Regions from separate parts of the Brevundimonas sp. NPDC055311 genome, predicted to be linked through region 1. Evidence: riboswitches for the same ligand, from Rfam matches in the RefSeq annotation. Region 1 holds a riboswitch; the other holds the start of a gene.
The links. A riboswitch is a leader RNA that binds a small molecule or an ion and turns the genes downstream of it on or off. The one in region 1 is predicted to bind cobalamin.
Positions count from the first base shown of each region.

Region 2: linked by a shared signal. The riboswitch ahead of ACWIDZ_RS15610 (hypothetical protein) and the one ahead of ACWIDZ_RS04550 (TonB-dependent receptor plug domain-containing protein) in region 1 are both predicted to bind cobalamin.

Region 1 is NZ_JBSHMV010000001.1:926,672-931,891, reverse strand. It holds gene ACWIDZ_RS04565 (MFS transporter) at 1-562, shown strand, start outside; gene ACWIDZ_RS04560 (alpha/beta hydrolase) at 634-1,617, shown strand; gene cobU (bifunctional adenosylcobinamide kinase/adenosylcobinamide-phosphate guanylyltransferase) at 1,621-2,142, opposite strand; cobalamin riboswitch at 2,182-2,390, shown strand; gene ACWIDZ_RS04550 (TonB-dependent receptor plug domain-containing protein) at 2,523-4,481, shown strand; gene cobD (threonine-phosphate decarboxylase CobD) at 4,486-5,220, shown strand, end outside.
Region 2 is NZ_JBSHMV010000007.1:26,186-31,405, reverse strand. It holds gene ACWIDZ_RS15620 (putative DNA modification/repair radical SAM protein) at 1-169, shown strand, start outside; gene ACWIDZ_RS15615 (UdgX family uracil-DNA binding protein) at 169-1,596, shown strand; cobalamin riboswitch at 2,436-2,675, shown strand; gene ACWIDZ_RS15610 (hypothetical protein) at 2,840-3,313, shown strand; gene ACWIDZ_RS15605 (hypothetical protein) at 3,578-3,796, opposite strand; gene ACWIDZ_RS15600 (hypothetical protein) at 4,145-4,408, shown strand; gene ACWIDZ_RS15595 (hypothetical protein) at 4,405-4,863, opposite strand; gene ACWIDZ_RS15590 (hypothetical protein) at 4,863-5,177, opposite strand.

The DNA.
Region 1 (5,220 bases):
GGGCAAGTTCCTGATCGATCCCATCTGGTGGATGTTCCTGTTCTGGCTGCCCGACTTCCTGGGCAAGACCTACGGGCTGGATCTGAAGACCTTCGGCCCGCCGATCGTCGCCATCTACCTGCTGTCCGACGTCGGCTCGGTCGGCGGCGGCTGGCTGTCGGGACGCTTCATGAACCGCGGTATGAACCTGAACAAGGCCCGCAAGCTGACCATGCTGATCTGCGCCCTGTGCGCCGTCCCGGTCGCCTTTGCGGCGTTCGCCTCCAACCTGTGGATCGCGGTGCTGATCATCGGTCTGGCCACGGCGGCTCACCAGGGCTTCTCGGCCAACCTCTACGCCTTCCCCGGCGACGTCTTCCCGCGTGGAGCGGTGGGCTCGGTCGTCGGAATCGGCGGGATGCTGGGCGGCATCGGCGGCATGATCATGGCCAAGTACGCCGGCTTCGTGCTGGACAAGCTGGGCACCTACACCCCGATCTTCGTGGTGGCGGCCTCGGCCTATCTGGTGGCCTTGCTGGTGGTCCACATCATCTCGCCCAGATACGAACCGGCCAAGGTCTAAGGACCCGACGCCGAGAGGGGCGCTCGTCTGAGGGGGCGGGCGCCCCTCTTCAATTCCACCGGGAGGGTTTCATGAACATCCATCGCCGCGCCCTGTTGAGGGTTGGAGCCGCCGCTGGCGGCGCGTTCGCCGCGCCGGGCGTCGTCCTGGCGCGCAATCAGGCTGTTGCGCCGCCCGACCCGACCGAGACGGTCCGCTTGTGGCCCGCCGGCGCGCCGGGCGGCGAAGGCGTGAGCGTGGTTCCCATCGTGCCGGAGCGATCGACGGACCCGAGCTATCGCGACCGCTACGCCCAGTACACGACCGATCCCCTGATGACGGTGGTGCGGCCCGCCCGGCCGAACGGTTCGGCCATGCTCCTGATTCCAGGAGGCGGCTATCGCTGGTCCGTTCTGGACAAGGAGGGCTTCGACGTGGCCCGCGTCTTCGCCGCCAGCGGGACGACCTGTTTCGTGCTGCGCTATCGGCTGCCGGCTGATGGTTGGGCGGCGGGACCGGACGCCCCCCTGCAGGACGTGCAGCGGGCGATCCGGCTGATCCGCAGCCGCGCGGCGGAGTTCGACGTGCGGCCGGATCGCGTGGCGGTGCTGGGCGCATCAGCCGGCGGCCATCTGGCGGGTCTGGCCAGCGCCCGGACGGACGCCGCCTACGCCTCGATCGACGGCGCCGATACGGCGTCCCTGCGGCCGGATCTGACGGTGTTGCTCTATCCCGTCGCAACCATGACGGACCCCTACGTCCACGCTGGGTCCCGCGCCCACCTGCTCGGCGCCGCGCCTCGCGCCGAGGCGATCGCGGCCTATTCGCTCGAGCAGATGGACTGGTCGGGCGCCGCGCCGGTCTTCCTGATCCATGCGATGGACGACGCCTCGGTGCCGGTCGAGAACAGCCTCATGCTTCTTTCCAGCCTGAAGGCGGCCGACGTCAGGACCGAAGCCCACCTGTTCCAGGAAGGCGGTCATGGTTTCGGAACGCGCCTGATCGCCGGCCGACCGGCGGACGCCTGGCCCGAGCTGACGCGGCGCTGGGCCGGCCGGCTGGACTTCGCTCTTTAGAGGCTAGATCCGCTCCAGCGGCAGACGCATCCCGGCCACGATCAGACAGGCCGCGTCGGCGACGGCGGCGATGCGCTGGTTCAGGCGGCCGGCCTCGTCGCGAAAGCGTCGGCCCAGCGGATTGTCGGGGACCAGGGACCAGCCGACCTCATTGCTGACGACCCACAGCGTGGCGGGGCAGGCGGCCAGGGCCGGGGCCAGGTCGTCGAAGGCGGCGGCTAGGTCGCGCTCGGCCAGCATCTGATTGCTGAGCCACAGGGTCAGGCAGTCGACCACCGCCACATCCTCGGCCGATAGGGCGCGCACGGCCTCGGCCAGATCCAGCGGCGCCTCGACCTGGCGCCAGCCCTGGTTGCGTTCGGCCTGATGGCGGGCGATGCGGTCGCGCATCTCGTCGTCGAAGGCCTCGGCGGTGGCGATGAAGACGGGCGTGCGGCCCGCCGCCTCGGCGGCCCTCTCGGCCTGTCGTTGGGCGTAGCCGCTCTTGCCGGAACGGGCGCCGCCGAGAACCAGCGTCAGGGTCATGCGTCGTCTCTCCGGTTGACCTGAACCGCGCGCGGTCCTACTGCCACGGTCGCGTCAGGTTCCCCGAAAGGGGATTGAAAGGGAACGGAGTGTGAAACTCCGGCTGTTCCCGCAACTGTAAGCGGCTAGCCCGCGCGTCATACGCCACTGGCGGTCCGGAAGGCCACGGCCTGAACGACTACTGGGAAGGCGACGCGCACCGGCCTTGATCCGCGAGCCAGGAGACCTGCCTGTCGCCGTCGTTCTCCGCGCGGTCGGGATGTGCCGGGCGGTCGAGGCAACTCGTGTGACGACAGTCGTAAACCAGCCGCGTCAGCGGCCGCTTTCGCTCATCCGGGCGACGGGCGGTCCGGCGCGGCGTCGTCATATGGAGACCCGGAATGAACCGGACCGCATTCGCTACCCTGGCCGCCGCCAGCCTTCTGGCCGCCGCGCCTGCTTTCGCTATTGAAACCGTCGATCAACAGGCCGCCGCTCCTGACGTGGCGGGTCGCGCCGGCGCCATCGCCGTCGAGGACGTGGTCGTCACCGCCAACCGCTCGGCCCAGCCGATCGAGCGCGTCGGCGCCTCCGTCACCGTCCTGACCCAGGCCGCTATCGAGGCGCGCCAGACCCCGGCCGTGGTCGAGTTGCTGGCCCAGACGCCGGGCGTCAGCTTCACTCGCAACGGCGGCGTCGGCGCCTCGACGGGCGTCAACATCCGCGGCGCCGAGAGCCAGCACACTGTCGTCCTGATCGACGGGGTCAAGCTGAACGACCCGTCCTCGACGCAGGGCGGTTTCAACTTCGGCAACCTGCTGATCGGCGACACGGCGCGCATCGAGGTGCTGCGCGGCGCCCAGTCGACCCTGTGGGGCAGCCAGGCCATCGGCGGCGTGGTCAACATCGTCACGGCCGAGCCGACCGAAGTCCTGCAAGGCAGCCTCGACGCCGAGGCCGGCGCGCGCGGCACGACTTATTTCCGCGGCGGCGTCGGCGGCGCCAATGAGCGCCTGAGCTGGCGTCTGGCGGCCAGCCGTTATGACACTGACGGCTTCTCGGCCTTCGCAGAGGGGACCGAAGACGACGGCTACACCAACACCGGCCTGTCGGGCCGCCTGAACGTCAAGGTGACGGACGCTGTTTCGCTGGACCTGCGCTCGGTCTGGTCCAGCGGCCGCAACGATTTCGACGCCTTCAACGGCGACAGCCGCGAATACGGCAAGACCCAGGAGCTGGTCGCCTATGCCGGCCTGAACTTCGACCTGCTGGACGGCCGGTTCCGCAACCGCATCGGCTACGCCCACACCGATACGGATCGCCGCAACTTCAACCCGGACAACACGGTCCAGACCCTGACCTTCGACGCAGAAGGCCAGAACCGCCGCTGGGAATATCAGGGCGCCTTCGCCTTCACCGAGGCGCTGAACGCGACCTTCGGCCTGGAGCACGAGAAGTCGGAGATGAAGACCCGGTCGCCTGGCGACTGGGATCCGAACCCGGCCTTCGGTCGCGGCGAGGCCGAGCTGAACAGCGCCTATGGCCAGTTGCAGTGGACGGTGCTGGACGGCCTGACCCTGACCGGCGGCCTGCGCTATGACGACCACGCCCAGTATGGCGACAACCTGCTGGGCCAGGTCGCTGCGGCCTGGGCCCTGAACGAGGGCGATACGGTGGTGCGCGCCAGCTGGGGCCAGGGTTTCCGCGCGCCGGGCCTGTATGAGCTGTACAGCGAGTACGGCAACCTGACGCTTCAGCCCGAAGAGTTCGACAGCTGGGAGATCGGCGTCGAGCAGCGCCTGTTCGACCGTGCTGTCGTCTCGGCGACCTACTTCAATCGCCAGGCGGACAATGAGATCCGCTACAACGGCTGCTCGACGCCCTCGACGGACCCGCTGTGCACCGTCAACGGCGCGGGCCGCTGGGGCTATTACCGCAACGTCCAGAAGACCGAGGCGCAAGGCGTCGAACTGGTCGGCCGCGTGGATGTGACGGAGCGCCTGAACGTCAGCGCCAACTATACCTGGACCGACGCCAAGAGCGCCTCGGGCACCACGGACGGCAAGCGTCTGACGCGCCGTCCCGAGCATATGGCGAACTTCGCCGCCGACTATGCCTTCGCCTTCGGCCTGAAGACGGGCGTGGCCGTGCGTTACGTCGGCGAGACGTTCAACAACGATACGAACACGGTGAAGGTCGGCGCCTACACCCTGGTCGATCTGCGCGCCTCCTATCCGGTCAACGACATCCTTGAAGTCTACGGCCGGATCGAGAACGCCTTCGACGAGGACTATCAGACGGTCCTGAACTACGGCGCGCCGGGCCGCGGCGTGTTCGGCGGCGTTCGCGTCCGGTTCTGATGTGATGAAGGACGCCGCGTTCCTGACGACGGCGACCCGGCACGGCGGCGGCCTGATGACGGCCGCGGCCGCCTATCCCGACGCGCCGCAGCCCTGGCTGGACCTGTCCACGGGGATCAATCCCGAACCGTGGCGAGGACCGCGCGCGTCGGAGGAGGCGCTGAACGGCCTGCCTGATCCCGCCGCCCTGGCGGCGCTGGAGGCCGTCGCCGCGGCCGCCTTCGGCGCGTCGCCTGAGCGGACGGCGGCGGTTGCGGGCGCCGAGGCGGCGATCCGTCTGCTGCCTCTACTGCTGGGCGTACGGGCGGTCGAGGTGGTCGGCCCGACCTACGGCGCCCATGCCGAGGCCTGGCGGGCGGCGGGCGTGGCGACGCGCCTGATCGCGCCTGATCAGGCGGCGGCCTCGCAGGCGGGCGTGCTGGTCGTCGTCAATCCGAACAACCCCGACGGCCGCCTGACCCGGCGGGCCGATCTGATCGCCATGGCGCGGGCGCGCTCCAAGGCGGGCCGCTGGCTGGTGGCGGACGAGTCCTTCATCGAATGCGCGCCCGGAGACAGCGTGTCGGACCTGGCCGAGTCGGGGCTGATCGTCCTGCGCTCCTTCGGCAAGTTCTATGGACTGGCCGGGGTGCGGCTGGGCTTCATGCTGGCGGCGCCCGAGCTGATCCGGCGATTGCGCGCGCTTCAGGGCGACTGGCCGGTCAGCGCCGACGCCCTGGCGCTGGGGCTGGGCGCCTAT
Region 2 (5,220 bases), on a different contig from region 1:
GCATCGGACCTTGCGGCTCGAGGACATCGGGCGGCTGACTCGCTCCATTGAGGCCGTGCGGCCGTGGATCACGGCGCTGGACTGGACGCCCGGCGGCCTGACCGATGCGGCGGACCTGCGCGCGCGCCTGGCGCCCCGCCGCAAAGCCGAGCAGTTGAGCCTGTTCTGATGCAGACCGCGGTTCTAGCCGACCCGCTGGATTTCGACGGCTGGCGCGAGGCGGCGCGGCGGTTGCGGCTGGCCGGCGTCGAGCCGGCGCGGGTGCAGTTCGTGGTGGGGCAGTCCTTCGGCGGCCTGTTCGACGAAGCTGCTGCTCTTCCCCGGGTTGATGGCGCGTTCAGCGTCCCGCGCACCTTCTGGGAAACGGCGACCCGGTTGATCCAGCATCGATCCGATGATCGCTTCGACCTGATGTATCGCCTGCTATGGCGCTTGAAGGATCAGCCGAACCTGATGGCCGTTCTGTCGGATCGTGACGTCGCCGAGGCGGCTGATCGGGTGAAGGCGGTGCGCCGCGCCGCTCACAAGATGAAGGCCTTCGTTCGTTTCCGACAGGCTGAAGACGAGACGGGCGAGCATTGGGGCGCCTGGTTCGAGCCGGCCCATCGCGTGTTGCCGGCGACGGCCCCCTTCTTCGCGCGGCGGTTCAGCACCATGCGGTGGTCGATCCTGACGCCGGACGGGTCCGCCCATTGGAACGGCGAGGCCTTGACCTATGGGCCGCCCCCCGATCAGGCGCAGGCGCCTAGGGAAGACGCGATGGAGGAATTCTGGCGCACCTATTACGCCTCGACATTCAATCCGGCGCGGCTGCGGCTCCAGGCCATGCGCTCGGAAATGCCCAAGCGCTACTGGAAAAACCTGCCCGAGGCGGCGCTGATCCCGGAACTGACCGCGGATGCGTCGGTTCGCACAGAAGCCATGGTGACCCAGCCCGCGCCTCGACCCAACGAACGGTTCCAGCGTGTTCGCGCGCCCGCGATTGATCGCGCCACGACCGATGATCTGGTTCCCGAGACTCTCGACGACCTGGCGCGCGGCGTTCAGGGCTGCCGCCGCTGTCCCTTGTGGCGGGACGCCACCCAGGGCGTCTGCGGCGAGGGGCCGGCGCGCGCCGGCCTGATGGTGGTCGGCGAACAGCCAGGCGATCAGGAAGACCTGGCCGGACGTCCCTTCGTCGGCCCGGCCGGACGCCTGCTGGACACCATGCTGGAGGCGGCGGGGCTGGATCGGCGCGACCTCTACCTCACCAATGCGGTCAAGCATTTCAAGCACGAGCCGCGCGGCAAGCGCCGTCTGCACAAGACGCCCAATGCGAGCGAGGTCCAGGCCTGCCGCTGGTGGCTTGATCATGAGCGGCGCCTGGTGAAGCCTCGGTTGATCCTGGCGCTGGGCGCGACGGCGGGTCTGGCGCTTCTGGGCCGAAAGCCCGCCGTGCAGGCGGAGCGCGGCCAGATCATCACGGCGGACGACGGCGCGCGGGTGCTGTTAACGGTTCATCCCGCCTATCTGCTGCGCCTGCCTGATCCAACGACGAGGGATAAAGAACGCGCCAGGTTCCTGGCGGACCTCGCGGTCGCGTCGGCTGAACTTTAAGATATCAGGCGAGAAAACCAAGTGTGAGGTATCGGCGTTCGCATAGTCGCTCTGACTATGCCGATCTGAGGCAATATAAATCCAGTAAAATCAATGTATTATGTGGGCTTTTTTAATCCGGACTTGGAGTCTATTTCCCTATCCGCGAGGGCGGAACGCTCCGCCTTCGCAGAGGCGCGCTGCCGTCGATCCCTTTGAAGCTCGGTGGGATGCTCTACGGATGATTTAGGTTGGGCGGCATAAGGTGGCGCTGTTTCCGCGGATTTTCCGTAGGATGACGACGACTTTCCAACCGAGGCATACCCCTCGAGCACTCCATTCAGCTCGGAGAGCAGTCTAGTCCGTTCCGGATCGTTCGCCAGACTCTGCAGTCGTTCGTTCAGGGCGACCAGGAAGGCGGCGCGATCATTGTGCCAGTCTGGACGGGTCGCCTGGCCAGGAGTCAATCTGGCCGCGCCACGCGCGAGAGGCGTAATCGAGGCGCGAGTCAGTCGATAGGACTGATCAAGCTCAGACGTCACTAGAGCATAACCAGCCTCGGTCAGCCGGGCCGCCAGAGCGGCTAGGGCTGTGCTCGCCGTGGTCGAGCAGCACAGCGCCTGCGACCGGCTTCCTGGCCTCGAGCCATGCGACGAGATCGGTGGCGTCGCAGCAGGCTTCGCCAACATCCGTCGCGGCCATCTGATGTCCATCCCTATGGCTCAGAGCGCATTCAGGCGCTGACGCAGGCCGACATTCAGGCCTGGCGAGAAGCCGATGAGCTCGCAGTACTAGCATAATTATATAAAGATATCTTTATATAATAATTGACTCTGGCGGCTGGCGTGTCATGTTCACGCCGTCGTGGTTCTCCGCACGGTCCTCGGACTGCGCGAAGCTAAGAGGGAAGCCGGTGAGACCTCGGTCGATGCCGGCGCTGCCCCCGCAACTGTGAGCGGCGAGTTGAAGGTCCATTTTGTGTCACTGGGGGTTCGCCTCCGGGAAGGCCGGACCGGAGGCGATGCCCGACAGATAGAGAATCTCTGTGGTCTGGGCGTGCGCAAGGCATGACAGCGACTGGCCATGCGAGGATATAGGGGTCCAGTCGGCGCGTCGGCGCTGACCGGCCTCCACCAGGGGCGATCTCAGAATATCTCATTGCCCTTTTCGGTCGTGGCGGTCCTCGCCGGAAATGTGCGAGGGTGGAAGGAGGCTTCGTGAGACGGCCGACGCAACCCGCCCGGTCGGAGAGGGTTGAGCCTTCATGCGCTTCCTCGACCTGCTTCCCTCGGTCCTGATCGGCGCCGCCGCCAGCGCGCGTTCGATGACGCCCATGGCCGTCATCGCCGCAGCGCGCCTGGGCCGCCGCGCCACGCCGGGCAGACTCGTTCTGCTCGACCGTCCGTTATTCAGGTTCGGTGCGCTGGCGATGGGCGTTGGCGAACTGCTGGGCGACAAGATGAAGTCCGCGCCGGATCGTACGGTATTCCTCGGCCTGCTTGCCCGGATCGCGAGCGCCGGGATCGCCGGCGGCGCCCTGGCGCCGAGGGGACGCGAGCGGCGCGGCGCCGCCCTGGCCGTGGGCGTCGCCATACCGCTGGCCTATCTGACGCTGGCCGGCCGAAAGGCCGCGCTGCGGCGCATTGGCCAGACCCGCAGCGGGATCGTCGAGGACCTTGTCGTTGCAGGCCTTGGCGTTGCGACGGTCGCTGGTGCGACACGCGCGCGGCGGCCTTAGCCGACCAGCCTGACGGCGTCAGATTTGCACAGCGTGAGCCCGATGGTTGCGCGCCGCTCTGGTGAACTGCGAGATCGCACCCGCGACGATCGGAGATAGGCGGTCAGGGCGGCTCGGTGAGCCCGGACGCCAAGTGTATAGGGCGTCGCCGGAACAGGGCGGCGCTCAAGCTGTGCGGCGGCGCAAGAGCGCCGCCGCCACCGACGATCAATCAGTCGAATGGGCGCCGCTCCGGAGATTCGGCCAGCCACCCATTCCTGCTGATCAGGCGCCCGTGCCAAAGCCCTTCGGACCGCCGGCGCCCGCGGCGCCGTCGCCGCCGGTCGAAGGCGATGTGTTCCTGTCGGCCGGATTGTTGTTCGCCAGAGGGTCTTGATTGGCTCCGCTCTTGCGAGCCTGGCGGCCGGCTTCGACTTCATCGCCGTCCAGTTCGGGCGCTTCCCTGGGATTGCGGTTCGGATCGTTCGGTTGGACGTCGGTCATGGTCATCTCCCTGTTGGTTGCCTGAAACCAAGCGGTGGGAGGTTCACTGGTTCCGAGCTACTTCGCGAATCGAAACGGCCCAGCGAGAACCGGGGGACTGTCCTCAAGCCGGGCCGCTGATCCCATTGAAGGGATTTGTTGACGGCGAAGCGCCGCGGAAGGTTACCAGTCAGGCGGCACGGGCGCCGCGCCCGCGGCCATAACATTCATCGTGAGGGCAGCCATCGCGACGCCTATAGTTTTACGGACATATAACTCTCCCGATGAAGACTATCTCCTGGCGAGAGGGTCACAACCGTTACGCGAGTGCGCAACTCACAAGAGTGTTGGCGCGCCAGAAGGTCGCACATGGACGAAGACGACGACATCGACCCTTCAGACGACCCGATTTATCGGGCTGGCGTGCTCATGGGCAGGAACCAGGCGCTGACGGACGTCATGGAGCGTCTGTTCTCGCCGGACGCCGTATCAGCCGAGAAGACCGTCCGCGCCCTTCACGCCTGGGTCCAGCAGACCATGGACGAGGTGAGGGTTGAGATGCAGCTCGTGTTCGCGGATTTCGGGGCCGAGGCCGAGGCCGAGGCCGAGGACGACGAAGACGATGAGGGCTAGAGCTTAGCGCGCGCCCTCTCCAGGCGAGCCTGTAGTTTCTCGCGCTGCGCTTCATAGGCCGTCCGTTCCTCTTCCCTGCGCGCCCTAATGGCTTGCAGCTCTTCATCCAGCCGCCGTGCGGCCTGACCGTGCATGGCGTCGAGGTCGTCCAGGGCGATTTGGGCTTCCTCCACGCGTTTCCGATCGGCGGCGCTGGGCTGCTTCGTCTTCTTCGCCGCGCCCTTCTTCGGAGCGCTCGCCGGGAGCTTCACGTCGAGCCTGCGCTCAATCACCGTGCCGGGCGAAGCCTTGGCGGCCTCAGCGTCGGGGCTGTCGTCGATTTCCTTGGCCAGGCCGGTGGCGAAGAGATCCTGGCCGCTGCCCCAAGCGGCTAACGCCTTCGGTCGCGAGCTGGCCGCCACGGTGAAGGTGTGGAAGCCGTCCGACCATTCGAACAGCTTGAGCCGCGGAGCCATCAGATCGGATCCGCAAGCGGCGGCCTGGGCAGTTCGCGTGCGCCCTCCGGCTCGGCGACGCCAGGCGGTGAAGGCTCCGTACCGGCGGCGTCCTCGATCTTCTTCATCTGTGTGGCGTCGTCGTCCAACTCCGGCGGGGCAGGGGGCGGGTCCGATGGTTTCGGCTTGACCGGACGGGCGGAGATGTTCTCCTGGCCGACGCCGCGAAGCCGTTCGGCTGGATCACCCCTCGATACTGTGTCGGCTTTGACCGGCGTCAGGTCGCCGTCCTCATTGTTGAGCTGTTCAGGCGGATCACGTGGGGTCTCGGTCATGGCTCTCTCCTCTTATTCCCAGAGAAGTTGAGGGGGCGAGGAG